Regions from separate parts of the Actinophytocola sp. genome, predicted to be linked through region 3. Evidence: riboswitches for the same ligand, from Rfam matches in the RefSeq annotation. Region 3 holds a riboswitch; each other region holds the start of a gene.
The links. A riboswitch is a leader RNA that binds a small molecule or an ion and turns the genes downstream of it on or off. The one in region 3 is predicted to bind S-adenosylmethionine.
Positions count from the first base shown of each region.

Region 1 (4,522 bases), on a different contig from region 3:
CGCCGGGCACCGTGCTCGGCACGATCGGCAACGCCCTGCCGTGTGGTGGCAGCAGCAGCGGCGCGCACGTGCACTTCACCCTGTGGCTGCTGACCGCGTCGCCGGCCGAGGTCGCCGCCGAGCCCGCCGCCGGCGGCGACTGGCACGGCGTGTCCTACGAGACGCTGTCCTCCGACGTCGCCGCCGTGGTCGGCGAACCGGTCGACGGCAAGGCGTTCGGCGGCTGGCAGTTCTTCGAGGCCGCCACGCAGTACTCCGGCCACGCGGTCCGGCGGAGCGACGGCTGGGTCGTGCCGTTCCCGGGGACGTTCCTGTACGGCTGAGGTGTCACTCCGTCAGCATGCTGATCTGGCGGATCTTGTTGGTCGCGTCCAGGGCGGCCACCTTGTATGACTCGGCGAGCGTCGGGTAGTTGAACACCGTGTCCACGAGGTAGTCGATCGTGCCGCCGCAGCCCATCACCGCCTGTCCGATGTGGACCAACTCGGTGGCGCCGGTGCCGAACACGTGCACGCCCAGCAGCGAGCGGTCCTGCGGGGACACGAGCAGCTTCAGCACCCCGTAGGAGTCGCCGATGATCTGCCCGCGGGCGAGCTCGCGGTAGCGGGAGACGCCGACCTCGAACGGCACCCGCTGCTCGGTCAGCTCGTCCTCGGTGCGGCCGATGTAGCTGATCTCGGGGATCGTGTAGATCCCGATCGGCTGCAGCTCGTGCATCTCGTGCACCGGCTCGCCGCACGCGTGGTGGGCCGCGAGCCGGCCCTGCTCCATCGACGTGGCCGCGAGCGCGGGGAAGCCGATCACGTCCCCGACCGCGTAGATGTGCTCGACCTCGGTGCGGAACGTGCCGTCGACCTTGATCCGGCCGCGCCTGTCCGCCGCCAGCCCGGCCGCGGGCAGGTCGAGGTGGTCGGTCATGCCCTGTCGGCCGGCGGAGTACATCACCATGTCGGCGGGGATCTTCTTGCCGCTCTCCAGGGTCGTGACCGTGCCGTTCTTGTGCCGCTCCACGGCGGCCACGGTCTCGCCGAACCGGAACGTCACCGCGAGGTCGCGCAGGTGGTACTTGAGTGCCTCGATCACCTCGGTGTCGCAGAACTCGAGCATCCGCATCCGCTGCTCGATCACCGTGACCTTGGTCCCCAGGGCGGCGAACATCGACGCGTACTCGATGCCGATCACCCCGGCGCCGACCACGATCATCGACCGCGGGATCCGCTCCAGCCCGAGGATCCCGTCCGAGTCGATGATCGTCTGCGCGTCGAAGTCCACACTGGACGGGCGGGCCGGGCAGGTCCCGGTGGCGATCACGATCTTGTCCGCGGACACCGAGCGCTCCTGTCCGCTGCCGTCGGAGACCTGGACCGTGTGCGGGTCGGTGAACCGGCCCAGGCCGGGCAGCACCGAGACGCCGTTGCGGGACAGCTGGCTGCGGATCACGTCGACCTCACGGCCGACGACGTGGCTCGTCCGGGCGGTCAGGTCGCCGATCGTGATCTCCTCCTTGACCCGGTAGCTCTGGCCGTACAGCTCACGCTGGCTCATGCCGGTCAGGTAGAGGACGGCCTCGCGCAGGGTCTTGGACGGGATGGTGCCGGTGTTGATGCAGACGCCGCCGATCATGTTGCGCCGCTCGATCAGCCCCACCTCGGCGCCGAGCTTGGCGGCCGCGATCGCGGCCTTCTGTCCCCCGGGTCCCGAGCCCAGCACCAGCACATCGAAGTCAGTCATGGGGGGAGTGTGTCAAGCACGGTGGCGGTTGGACAGTTCCGGGCCGGATCGGCTACCTTCGGGCGCGAAGGTCATGAGTGCCAGCGTCAAGCCCCGGCTTGCTGGCCGGCAACCCTCCAACCGCGGTGGGGTGCCCCGGGTGAGGACCAGGCCCTCCGCGAGGTGCGGGTGGGCAAGCGCGGGCCCCGGGGCGGGGCCCCGACCCCGGAGGCTTCACGATGACGCTCGCCATCCCACATGTCCGACCCGTGTCCGGCGGCCTGCCCGGCCCGATTCCGCCCGTCGTCGGCGCGCGGCTGACCGTGCCGCTGGTGGACGGTCGCCGGGTGCCGTACGCGAACCTCGACCACGCCGCGAGCGCGCCCTGCCTTGCGGCGGTCCGCGACGCGGTCGACGAGCTGTTGCCCTGGTATGCCAGCGTGCACCGCGGCGCGGGCCTCGCCTCGCAGGTGTCCACAAAGGTCTATGAGCGGGCGCGCGAGGTGGTGCGCCGGTTCGTCGGGGCGCGGCGGACCGACGCCGTGGTGTTCACCCGCAACACGACCGACGCGCTGAACCTGCTGGCCCGCGCGCTGCCGCGAACAGGTGGGACCGGCACGTCGGTGGTGCGGTTCGACACCGACCACCACGCCGCACTGCTGCCGTGGCGCGGGCCGCTGGTCCGGCACATCTCGTCGGTCGGCTCGCTCGACCGCGCCCTGCAAGACTGCCCGACCGGGCCGCGGCTCGTGGTGGTGACCGGTGCGTCGAACGTGACCGGCGAGCTGTGGCCGGTGGCCGACGTCGCCGCGATCGCCCGCCACCACGGCGCCCGCATCGTGCTCGACGCCGCGCAGTTGGCCCCGCACCGTCCGGTCGACGTCCGCGCGCTGGACGTGGACTACGTCGTGCTGTCCGGGCACAAGCTGTACGCGCCGTTCGGTGCCGGCGCGCTCGTCGGGCGGGCGGACTGGCTGCGAGCGGCGGACCCGTACCTGGCCGGCGGGGGCGCGACGTCGCTGGTGGCCGACCGGGACTCGCGCCTCGCGGTGTCCTGGTCGACGGGCCCGGAGCGGCACGAGGCCGGCACGCCGAACGTGGTCGGCGCGCACGCGCTCGCGGTGGCGTGCGAGACGCTGGGCCGGCACTGGGACGCGATCATCGCGCACGAGCGTGCGCTGCTGACGCGGCTGCGGGCGGGGCTCGCCGGCGTGCCGGGCCTGCGTGAGCTGTCCCTGCTCGGCGGCGACCGGGTGGGCGTGGTGAGCTTCGCGGTCGACGGCCAGGACCCGGGTCTGCTGGCGGCGGCGCTGTCGGCCGAGCACGGCATCGGCGTGCGGGACGGCGCGTTCTGCGCCCACATCGCGACCCGCCGCCTGCTCGCCTCGGCCGGCGCCACGGGTACTCGCGCGCTGCGGGCGAGCCTCGGCCTGGGCAGCACCGCCGAGCACGTCGACCGTCTCGTCGGCGCGCTGCGCTCGCTGGTCACGCACGGCCCGGCGGCGGACTACGAGCAGGTGGACGGCCGCTGGACCCCCGCGCCCGACCCGCGTCCGCTGCCGCCGTTGCTGGCCGCGCTTTAGTCTGGCGGCGCGGCAACGCCCCCGCCGAGGCGCTGGACCGGCTCCGCGAGGCCGCGCAGACCATCGCCTCGATGCGTCGTGCTTGTCGTGATCAACGAGCCGATGCGGCTGACCGGCAGCGGCGACGTCGACCTGCTCGACCTCCGGCCGGGGCGGCGTACGTGAGTGGTTGCTGACCACCCGGTTTCGCCGACCATGGACAATGGCCCGGTGAGCGACGAGACCAGTACCGACGCGGAGCAGCCGGGTCGTACCGACACCGAGCAGCCGCCCCCACCCGAACCGTCCCGGCCGCCCCGCCGCGGCTGGCTGTTCGCGGTCGTGGCGCCGGTGGTGCTGGCCGCCGACATCGTCACGAAGATCATCGCCGTCGCGGCCCTCGAGGGGCAGGCACCGGTGCGGGTGCTCGGCGGGCTGTTCTACCTGCAGCTCGTGCGCAACCCCGGCGCCGCGTTCAGCATGGCCACCGGGATGACGTGGGTGCTCACGCTCATCGCGGTGGGCGTTGTCATCGCGATCATCTGGATCATGCCCAAGCTGCGCTCCATCGGCTGGGCCGTCGGGCTCGGCCTGGTGCTCGCCGGTGCGCTGGGCAACCTCATCGACCGCTTCCTCCGCGCGCCCGGCCCGCTGCGCGGCCACGTCGTCGACTTCCTCTCGCCGTTCGCCCCCAACGGCGACGTCTTCCCGGTGTTCAACGTCGCCGACTCGTCCATCGTCTGCGGCGGCGCGCTCATCGTGGTCATGGCCCTGCTCGGCCGCGACTACGACGGCACGTCGACGAAGGACAGGACGCCGAAGGACAGGACGCCGAAGGACGCGACGCCGAAGGACCCGATGCCGAAGGACGCGGCGGACACCGAGGACACGATCAACGCGAAGGAAGAGCCCGCGAAGGACACGGACGCGTGACCGCTCGCACCCTTCCGGTCCCCGACGGGCTGGACGGCATGCGGGTCGACGCCGGGCTGGCCAAGCTGCTCGGCCTGTCCCGTACCGCGGTCGCCGCCCTCGCCGAGTCCGGCGACGTGAGCCTCGACGGCAGGCCCGCCGGCAAGTCCGACCGGCTCGTCGCGGGCGCCTGGCTCGAGGTGACCCTGCCCGAGCCGGAGCAGCCCGTGCCCGTGCGCGCCGAGCCCGTGCCCGGCATGACGGTCCTGCACGAGGACGACGACATCATCGTGGTGGACAAGCCGGTCGGCGTCGCGGCGCACCCGAGCCCCGGCTGG
Region 1 is NZ_JBOHGB010000086.1:10,406-14,927, forward strand. Features, by position in the region: gene ACRDTB_RS24365 (M23 family metallopeptidase) at 1-323, shown strand, start outside; gene sthA (Si-specific NAD(P)(+) transhydrogenase) at 328-1,731, opposite strand; SAM riboswitch class IV at 1,801-1,916, shown strand; gene ACRDTB_RS24375 (aminotransferase class V-fold PLP-dependent enzyme) at 1,950-3,293, shown strand; gene lspA (signal peptidase II) at 3,504-4,205, shown strand; gene ACRDTB_RS24385 (RluA family pseudouridine synthase) at 4,202-4,522, shown strand, end outside.
Region 1: another riboswitch for S-adenosylmethionine. It lies ahead of ACRDTB_RS24375 (aminotransferase class V-fold PLP-dependent enzyme); the one in region 3 lies ahead of ACRDTB_RS24650 (methionine ABC transporter ATP-binding protein).

Region 2 (4,522 bases), on a different contig from region 3:
GCATTCCGCCCTGGAGGAAGCTCGCCGTTTCGGTGAGGCCACCTGAACGCGGCACGGAATTCCGTGATCGACATCGAGGAGCACACGCGTGGCGAACATCAAGTCCCAGATCAAGCGGATCAAGACGAACGAGAAGGCGCGGCAGCGCAACAAGGCCGTCAAGTCCTCGGTGAAGACCGCGATCCGCAAGTTCCGCGAGGCCGCCGAGGCGGGCGAGAAGGAGCAGGCCATCGAGCTCATGCGGGACGCCGCCCGCAAGCTCGACAAGGCTGCCGGCAAGGGCGTCATCCACGCCAACCAGGCGGCGAACAAGAAGTCCGCCATGGCCAAGCGCGCCAGCCAACTCTGAGCCGCCTTCCGAGCTGACCCGCCTGTGCCGGCCGTCCTTTGTGGGCGGCCGGCACAGCCGTCTCCGGACCCCCCTCTCCCCGGCACCTCCACGAGTTGTCCACAGGACCAACCTCCGCCCGGCGATTGCCGTCAGCCCCCACCACTAGCGTTGAAAACGGGGGACCCCTGGGGGAGTTGTCCACAGTGCGCACGGCCATCCCCAGCTCCGTGACCGTCAACCGGAATCGTCAGCCCCCGCCGGTAGGCTGGAAATCGGGGGGCCGGAGGCCAAGCCCATCACCCGTCCAAGTGAACCGGGCGCCCGGCTCGCCGGTCAGGTGCGGCGACGAGCCTCGGCGAGGCGGAGCACCGCCCGCTGCAACGCGAAGTCGGCGTCCACCGCGACACCCTTGACATCCGCGTTCACCTCGGCCACCACCTGCATCGCGGCCACCAGGCCCGCCGCGTGCCAGCCGCGCGACTGTGACAGCGCCTTGCGCACCTTCCACGTGGGCATCCCCAGCTCCGAGGACAGCCGGTACGGGTCCGCGCGCCCCGCGCCAGCCACCCGCGCCACCGTGCGCACCCCGTCCGCGAGCGCGTCGGCCACCAGCACGTGCGGCACGCCCAGCTGCATCGCCCAGCGCAACATCTCCAGCGCGCCCGCCACGTCGCCGGTGATCGCCTTCTCGGCCACCGCGAACCCGGTCACGTCCGCCCGCCCGCGGTGGTAGCGGCGCACCTCCTCCGCGGTCACCTGGCCACCGGTGTCCGCCACGAGCTGCGCCGCCGCCGAGGCCAGCTCGCGCAGGTCCGAACCGACCGAGTCGATCAGCGCGCTCACCGCCTCCGCGTCGGACCTGCCGCCCGCACGCCGGATCTCGTTGCGTACGAAGGCCTCCCGGTCCGCCGGCCTGGTGATCCTCGGACACTCCACGACGTGCGCCTCGGCCGACCGCAGCGCGGTGATCAGATCCTTGGCCGGCTTGCGACCGCCCCCGGTGTGCAGCACGACGAGCTGCACGCCCTCCGCCGGCTCGCGCACGTACGACGTGATCGACGCGGCGATGTCCTTGCCGGCGTCGTGCGCGCCCTCGAGCACGATCACCCGCCGCTCGGCGAACAGCGACGGGCTCACCAGCTCGGCGAGCTCGGGCGGGGTCAGGTCGGACACCTTGACCCGGGTCAGCTCGGCGGTCGGATCGGCGAGCTTGGCGGCGTCGACGGCGGCCCGCACCGCGCGCTCGACCAGCAGCTCCTCCTCACCGAGCACGAGCTGGAGCGCCGGCGGCGTCACGGCTGGGGCCTTCACCCGGCCATCCTCGCACCTTCGCGGGTGCGCCCGCCGCCGGGCGGGTGACATGTTGGTCGTACTCGTTGGATGACGGACCTCACATTGGCCGGGCCACCCCGTCGTGCCGTACCGTGGTCTGTGAACAACTGAACACCGCTCATCCAGAGGGGCAGAGGGACCGGCCCGAAGAAGCCCCGGCAACCGGCGTCAGCCATTCGTCTTCCGCGAGGACGGCTACGACCACGGTGCCAATTCCGACCCGCACGCGGGACAGATGAGGAGAAACCTCGCGATGACGATCACTGCCGCCACCACCACGCTCGACCTCGGGCCCGCGCGCGCCCTGACCTGCCGGGAATGTGGCAACCAGGTCCCACTCGCCGCCGAGTTCGCGTGCGCCGAATGTTTCGGTCCGCTGGAGGTCGCCTACGAGTTCGGCGACGTCAGCCGAGCGGACATCGAGTCCGGCCCCAAGTCGATCTGGCGCTACCGGCGGCTCCTGCCCGTACCGTCCGATGTGGATCGCCACCCGAACACCGACCCTGGCCTCACCCGCCTGGTGAAGGCCGACCGGCTCGGTGCCGCACTGGGCGTCAAGTCCTTGTGGGTCAAGGACGACACGGGCAACCCGACGCACTCGTTCAAGGACCGCGTGGTCGCCGTGGCCCTCGCCGCCGCCCGCCAGCTCGGGTTCACCGTGCTGGCCTGCCCGTCGACCGGCAACCTGGCCAACGCCGTCGCCGCCGCGGCCGCACGCGCCGGCTGGGAGTCGGTCGTGCTGATCCCGGCCTCGCTCGAGCGCGCGAAGGTGCTCACCACCGCTGTGTACGACGGCGCACTGATCGCGGTCGACGGCAACTACGACGACGTGAACCGCCTCGCCACCGAGCTCGCGGCGGATCACGAGGACTGGGCGTTCGTGAACGTCAACGTGCGCCCGTACTACGCCGAGGGTTCCAAGACGCTCGGCTACGAGGTCGCCGAGCAGCTCGGCTGGCGGCTGCCCGACCAGGTGGTCGTCCCCGTCGCGTCGGGCGCGCAGCTCACCAAGGTGGACAAGGGCTTCCGCGAGCTGACCGACCTCGGTCTCGTCGACGGCAGGGACTACCGGGTGTTCGGCGCCCAGGCGACGGGCTGCTCGCCGGTGTCTGCCGCGTTCAAGGCCGGCCAGGACGTCGTCCGGCCGGTGAAGCCGGACACGATCGCCCGGTCGCTCGCGATCGGCGCACCAGCCGACGGCCCGTACGTGCTCGACGCGGTGCGCCGCACCAGCGGCGCGGTCGAGGACGTCTCCGACAAGGAGGTCGTCGCGGGTATCCGCCTGCTGGCCAGGACGGAAGGCATCTTCGCCGAGACCGCCGGCGGTGTCACCGTGGCCACGGCGAAGAAGCTCATCGACACCGGCCAGCTCGACCCGGATGCCGAGACTGTCCTCCTCATCACCGGCGACGGTCTGAAGACCCTGGACGCCATCCAGGACGAGGTCGGCCCGAAGGCGGTGGTCCCACCATCGAGCGATGCGGTCCGCGAGGCCCTCGATTCCTAAGTGGACGCTGGTTCGGCGCGCCGAAGCCTAGTCTCGTGAGTCGTTAGTTGCCGGTAGTTGGTAGGGGTTTTGGTGTGCCGAACCCGAGGGGTTGATCCGGTGGTGCTTTCCGATGAGGAGCGGCAGGTTCTGCTGGCGGGGAGGTCGTCGCCGAACGCCGTCGCAGGCGTTGGCTGCGCGAGCGCGGATTGTGGTGTCCAAGTTGCGGTCTCGGTTCCTGGTTCGTCGGGTGGAAGGTCTGACGGATGAGCCGCGTCCGGGGCGGCCTCGGATGATCACCGATGACCAGGTCGAGCAGGTGATCACGAAAGACGTTGGAGGAGACGCCAGGCCAGGACAGCGTCGGTCGACTCGGTCAATGGCCTCGGCGACCGGGATGTCACAGTCCGCGTGTCGCGGATCTGACGGGCATTCGAGCTCAAGCCACACGCTGTAGCTGTCGACCGATCCGCAGTTCGTGGACAAGGTCCGCGACATCGTCGGTCTCTACCTTGCTCTGCCGGAGAACGCGTTAGTGCTCGCGGTCGATGAGACGTCCCAGATACAGGCCATCGATCACACCGCGCCGATTCTGCCGATCACCTGGTGCTCGACAACCACGCCACCCACACGACCCCGATGGTCAAGGTGGCTAATCCACCACCCCCGCTTCCACCAGCACTTCACCCCGACCAGCAGCTCCCGGCTCAACCTCGTAGAGCGCTGGCTCGCCGAGCTGACCAACCGCAAACTCCGCCGCTCCGCCCGCCGCGGCATCACCGAACTCGAAAACCGACATCCGCAAATGGACCAACGAATGGGACACCAACCCACACCATTCGCCTGGACCAAGACCGCCGACCAGATCTCCGACACCCTCGCCGCCTGCCGCAGCCGAATCAACGACCCACGACACTAGAACAGCGCATTCACCAAGTTGGCAAGGAATCCCGGCGCGCCGACGCCCAGCGTCATGCCGAGCCCGACCGCCACGCTGGCGTCGGTGACGTCCGCGGTCGGCTGGTAGACCGCCGACATCGTCCTCCCACGGTCCGATGTGGACAGTCGGGCGACCGGCTGCCCGTCGCGCTCGAGGCTCGCACGCCACCGGCGCTCGTGGCGCAGCAGGTACTCCCGGCCGGCGACCGTGGCGCGCGCGTTGTAGGTGGCCCGGCGCATCGCCCGCCGGCCGCAGTCCAGCGGCGCGGGCTCGCCGTCCACCTCCAGCTCGACGGCGTCGCGCGTCGTCGGCGTGATCCGCGGTGGCGGGACGAGCCAGACCAGCCGCCGCTTGAGCGCGTCCGGCAACGCGAGGACCGCGCTCAGCCTCAGTGTGGCGCGCGAAGGACCGCTGACCGTGACCACGCGCGGAT
Region 2 is NZ_JBOHGB010000105.1:1,618-6,139, reverse strand. Features, by position in the region: gene rpsT (30S ribosomal protein S20) at 89-349, shown strand; gene holA (DNA polymerase III subunit delta) at 665-1,642, opposite strand; SAM riboswitch class I at 1,779-1,905, shown strand; gene thrC (threonine synthase) at 1,917-3,170, shown strand; partial or broken gene ACRDTB_RS26790 (transposase) at 3,517-4,068, shown strand; gene ACRDTB_RS26785 (hypothetical protein) at 4,065-4,522, opposite strand, start outside.
Region 2: another riboswitch for S-adenosylmethionine. It lies ahead of thrC (threonine synthase); the one in region 3 lies ahead of ACRDTB_RS24650 (methionine ABC transporter ATP-binding protein).

Region 3 (4,522 bases):
TCCGGTCGCGCCACTCGATCGGGCGGTGCTGGACACTTGCCGGCGACTCAGGGCTGTCGAGCCGGTGAGCGCGCTGGTCAGCGAGGCGGTGCAGCGTGGCCGCGTTCGGCCCGGTTGGTTGAGGTATGAGATGGAGCGAGGCAGCAGGCGGGGCACCGCTGTGGTGCGGGAGGTGCTGAAGGACATCGAGGGCGGCGCCCGGTCGATCGCCGAGGCCGACGCGATGCGGGTCTGGGCGCGCACGGGATTGCCAACACTCGAATGGAACGTGGTGTTGCGTTGCCCGGACGGGCGGTACATCGCCACTCCCGACGGCTGGGCGGATGAGGTCGGGATGGCCTGGGAGATCGACTCGTTCGCGTTTCACTTCTCCCGCGACGACTATGCCAGAACCGTTGCGCGGAACTCCCGTTACGCCGCGGCTGGAGTGGTCGTCGTGCAGACTCTGCCGACACGGCTGCGATCCGAGCCCGACGCGGTCACCGCCGAGCTACGTGCTGCGTACCGCGCGGCGGCCGCCCGTCCACGCCCTGCGGGGCTACGCCTGGAAGGACGCCATCCGGACGTTGAGTGTCCGTAAGGCGTCCTTCCAGGCCCTGCCGGCCCGTCCGCCGCGTCAGGCCGCTACCACCCCGCGCGGGCCCCGGGCGAGCTGGCGGACCGCGCCGCCGCGCTCGGCGAGCCAGCCGAGTGCGGAGTCGGTCCGCTCACCGGACAGGCCGACCCGGAAGCGCGCGACCGGGGTCTCACCGATGCGGGTCACGCCGCCACCGATCACGGAGATGTCCGTGCCGAACCGGCTGGTGGCCTCGGGCAGCAGTGAGCCGATCGCCGCGAAGCCGATGAGCACGACGTCCGCGACGCGCGGGTAGTCGCCGCGCGCGTCGGGGTCGATGGCCGGCAGCACGGCCTGGGCGACCAGGCTGTCCGGGTCGCGGATCAGCTCCAGGATCCGGCCGCTCTCCAGCAGCCGGCCGTGCTCCAGGACGGCGACGTCGTCGGCGATGCGGCGGACCACGCTGGTGTCCTGGGTGGCGACGAGCACCGTGACGCCGAGCTCCGCACGGGCCCGGTCGAGCACGGCGAGCACACCGGCGGCGCCGTCCTCGTCGAGGTCGGCGGTCGGGTCGTCGGCGAGCACGACGGCCGGGTCGCCGACGAGCGCGCGGGCCACGGCGACGCGCTGGCGCTGGCCCGGGCTGAGCTCCGCGGGGTAGGTGGCGGCCTGGCGGGTGAGGCCGATGAGGTCGAGCACCCTGCCGACCCGCTCGCGGCGCTTCGGGCCGTCCATGCCGGCCTGCTCCAGCGGCAGCGCGACATTGCCGGCGGCGGTGCGCTGGGCGAGCAGCGAGCCGCCGGAGGGGACGACGCCGATCCGCGAGCGGGCGAGGCGCAGGGTGCGCTCGTCGAGGGTGCCGGTGTTGAGCCCGTCGAGGCGGAACACGCCGCTGTCCGGGCGCTCGCGCAGCGACAGCACCCGGGCGAGGGTGGACTTGCCGGCTCCCGCGGGGCCGACGACGCCGGCGATCACGCCGGTCGGAACGTCGAGGGTGACGTCGTCGAGGGCCACGACCGAGCCCGACGTACTTCGGAAGGACTTGCTGAGGTTCTCCAAGGTGATCACGATGTGCTCCAGTCCAGGCGCGATGACCGCTCGTGTGAAGCGGTGGGTTGCGTGTTCGGTCTGCCCGGGTTCGGGCGATGGTGGGGCGTCAGCTGGTAGAAGTCAGCGACGACAACCCGTGACCGTGCGCCGGCACTGGTCGATGACCCGCCTGGTGGTCAGCATGACCATCTCTCACTCCTCCATCGATCCTGGCGGTAGCACCTGCCCGCGGTGGGTGGTTGCTGCGGCGTCTCGGAGCCAGGTCTCTCGGCCGCTCGGGATGGAATTCCTCTGTAGTCAACCTGACGAACCCCGCCAAGTGCAACCGTCACGACGGCCATACCTGGTCAGATATCTGCCAAGTCACAGTCAGCGTAGGGTCACCGCGCGGCGGCGGCCACGACCGTCGAGAAGTCGTCCACCGTGAGTCGTTCGCCTCGCGAGCCCGGATCGATGCCGGCCGCGGTGAGCAGCTCGGCGGCCCGCTCGGCGGACCCGGCCCAGCCGGCGAGCGCGGCCCGCAGCGTCTTGCGGCGCTGGGCGAAGGCGGCGTCGACGAGCCGGAAGACCTCTTTCCTGTTCGCCCGTGGCTCGTCGTGGCGTTCGAGCAGGACGAGCGCGGAGTCGACGTTGGGCACGGGCCAGAAGACCGTGCGCGGGACCGTGGCGACCCGTTTCGCGGTGGCGTACCAGGCGATCTTGACACTGGGAACGCCGTAGACCTTCGAGCCGGGGCCGGCTGCCATCCGGTCGGCGACCTCGGCCTGGACCATGACGAGCGCCTTGTTCAGGGTCGGCAGCTCGGCGAGCAGGTGCAGGACGACGGGGACGGAGACGTTGTAGGGCAGGTTGGCGACGAGGGCGGTCGGCTTCTCGGGGAACCGGTCGGCGCTGATCCGGACGGCGTCGTCCTCGATGACGTGCAGCCTGCCGCTCAGTCCGGGTGCGCGTCGTTCGACCGTACGCGGGAGCTGCCCGGCGAGGACGGGGTCGACCTCGACGGCGTGCACGGCGCGGCAGGCGGGCAGCAGGGCGAGGGTGAGCGAGCCGAGCCCCGGGCCCACTTCGACCACGACGTCGTCCGGCGTGAGCCGCGCGGCGGCCACGGTGCGGCGGACGGTGTTGGGGTCGTGCACGAAGTTCTGGCCGAGCTTCTTGGTGGGTCGGATGCCGAGGTCGGCGGCCAGGCGCCGGACGTCGGCCGGGCCGAGCAGGGCGCTGTCCCCGTCACGGTCACTCACTTCGAGGAGCCTAGACGGGCCCGGACAGGGGCCGAGCCCGGACTCGGGGAGGCGAGTCCGGGCTCGGGGTGTCCAAAAAGGAATCTACGTGGGCAGGCCAAGCTTGGAGGAGCAGGCGGGCCAGGCACCGTAGCCGCCGCGGTCGTCGCGGACCTTGGTGGCGATCGCGATCTGCTGCTCGCGGGTCGCCTGGTGCGGCAGCGGGGCGTACTGGTCGCCGCCGTTCGAGAGCCACGTGCTCTGGTCGAACTGTAGGCCACCGTAGTAGCCGTTGCCCGTGTTGATCGCCCAGTCGCCGCCGGACTCGCACTCCGCGAGCTGGTCCCAGACCGCGCCATCGGAGATCACCGGCTGCGGCGGCTCCTTCGTGCCGACCCGGACGACCTTCGCCTTCGGCTGCTTGGTGATCTTCGAGCCGATCTCGACCCGGGCCATCTCCTCGCCGTTCTTCACCGTGAGCCGGTAGGTCGCGATCCGCTCGCCCGGCGCGCCCGGGTCGAGCACGACCTCGGTGCCCTCCAACGCGTTCGGGTCCTCGACCTCCTGCACCGGAGGCTTGACCTTCTCCGTCCGGTTCACCACGGTCACGCCGTTACGGGTGATCCGCACCTCGGCACCGTCGGTGACCTTCAGGTTCCCGCGAGGCGTGATCCTGTCGTCGGGGCCCAGCTTGAGCTCGAGCTCCTTGACCAGCTCGTCGACCGTCACCGCCGTGGTCTGCAGCGCCTTCGGCTTGTTGCCGCCGTCGAACAGCGTGATGTTCTTGAGGGTCTTGATCTCCAGCGCCATGCCGTTCAGCGGCACCTCGCTGTCCATCCCCGCCGACATCCACGCGCCCTCGGCGGACAGGTTGATCTGCTTCAACGCGTCCTCGACGGTGGTCGCGCGCACCCAGAAATCGCGCTTCTCGCCGTCGATGGTCAGGTGGAGCTGGCGCCCGCGCTGCAGGACGATCGTGCCGCCGTCGTCGATGCTGGCGGCCGGCGACGGGGACAGCGAGTCGTGCGAGCCGACGTTGAGGCCCTCGTTCTCCAGCACCTCGCCGACCGTGTCGGCGTAGGTGTTGACCTGGTGAGCCTGGCCGTCGACGTCGACCGTGACCGACTTGTTCATCGCGATCGCCGCGGCACCGCCGCCGATCAGCGAGACCAGGATCGAGGCGATCGTCGCCTTGAGGACCGACTTCTTCCACCGCTTGACGCCGGTCGCGACCTCGGGCGGAACCTCGTCCTCGGTCATCGGCAGCGCGCGGACCCGATCGCCGGACAGCGCGTCCGGGATGATCGGCAGGACGGTGGTCTCGGCGTTGATCAGCTGGATGAGCTCGTCGACGTCGACGTTCGCGTACGCCATCAGCTCGTCGGCCTGCGGGCCGAGCGCCGTGCGCACGTCGTTCGGCGTGATGGTCAGCGAGCCCGAGTAGCCGTCGAGGCCCGAACCACCGAAGTCGTCGTAGAAGTCGGGGAACTCCGAGCGCCACACGCGGAAGTCCTCATCCAGGACCGCGGTGCTGGCCGCGGCGCGGGCGTTGACCGGGGTGAACCAGTCGGTGTCCGCGAAGCCGCTGCCCGTAGAACCGCCGAAATCGCCGGATCTGTTTCCGCTCACAGAGTCGATACCTCCAGAAGGCCGTGGCCGAGCCCAACTACTGCGCGGCCGACGCGCTTCGTTCCGT
Region 3 is NZ_JBOHGB010000088.1:8,573-13,094, forward strand. Features, by position in the region: gene ACRDTB_RS24645 (hypothetical protein) at 1-580, shown strand, start outside; gene ACRDTB_RS24650 (methionine ABC transporter ATP-binding protein) at 617-1,624, opposite strand; SAM riboswitch class I at 1,804-1,893, opposite strand; gene rsmA (16S rRNA (adenine(1518)-N(6)/adenine(1519)-N(6))-dimethyltransferase RsmA) at 1,987-2,847, opposite strand; gene ACRDTB_RS24660 (transglycosylase family protein) at 2,932-4,455, opposite strand.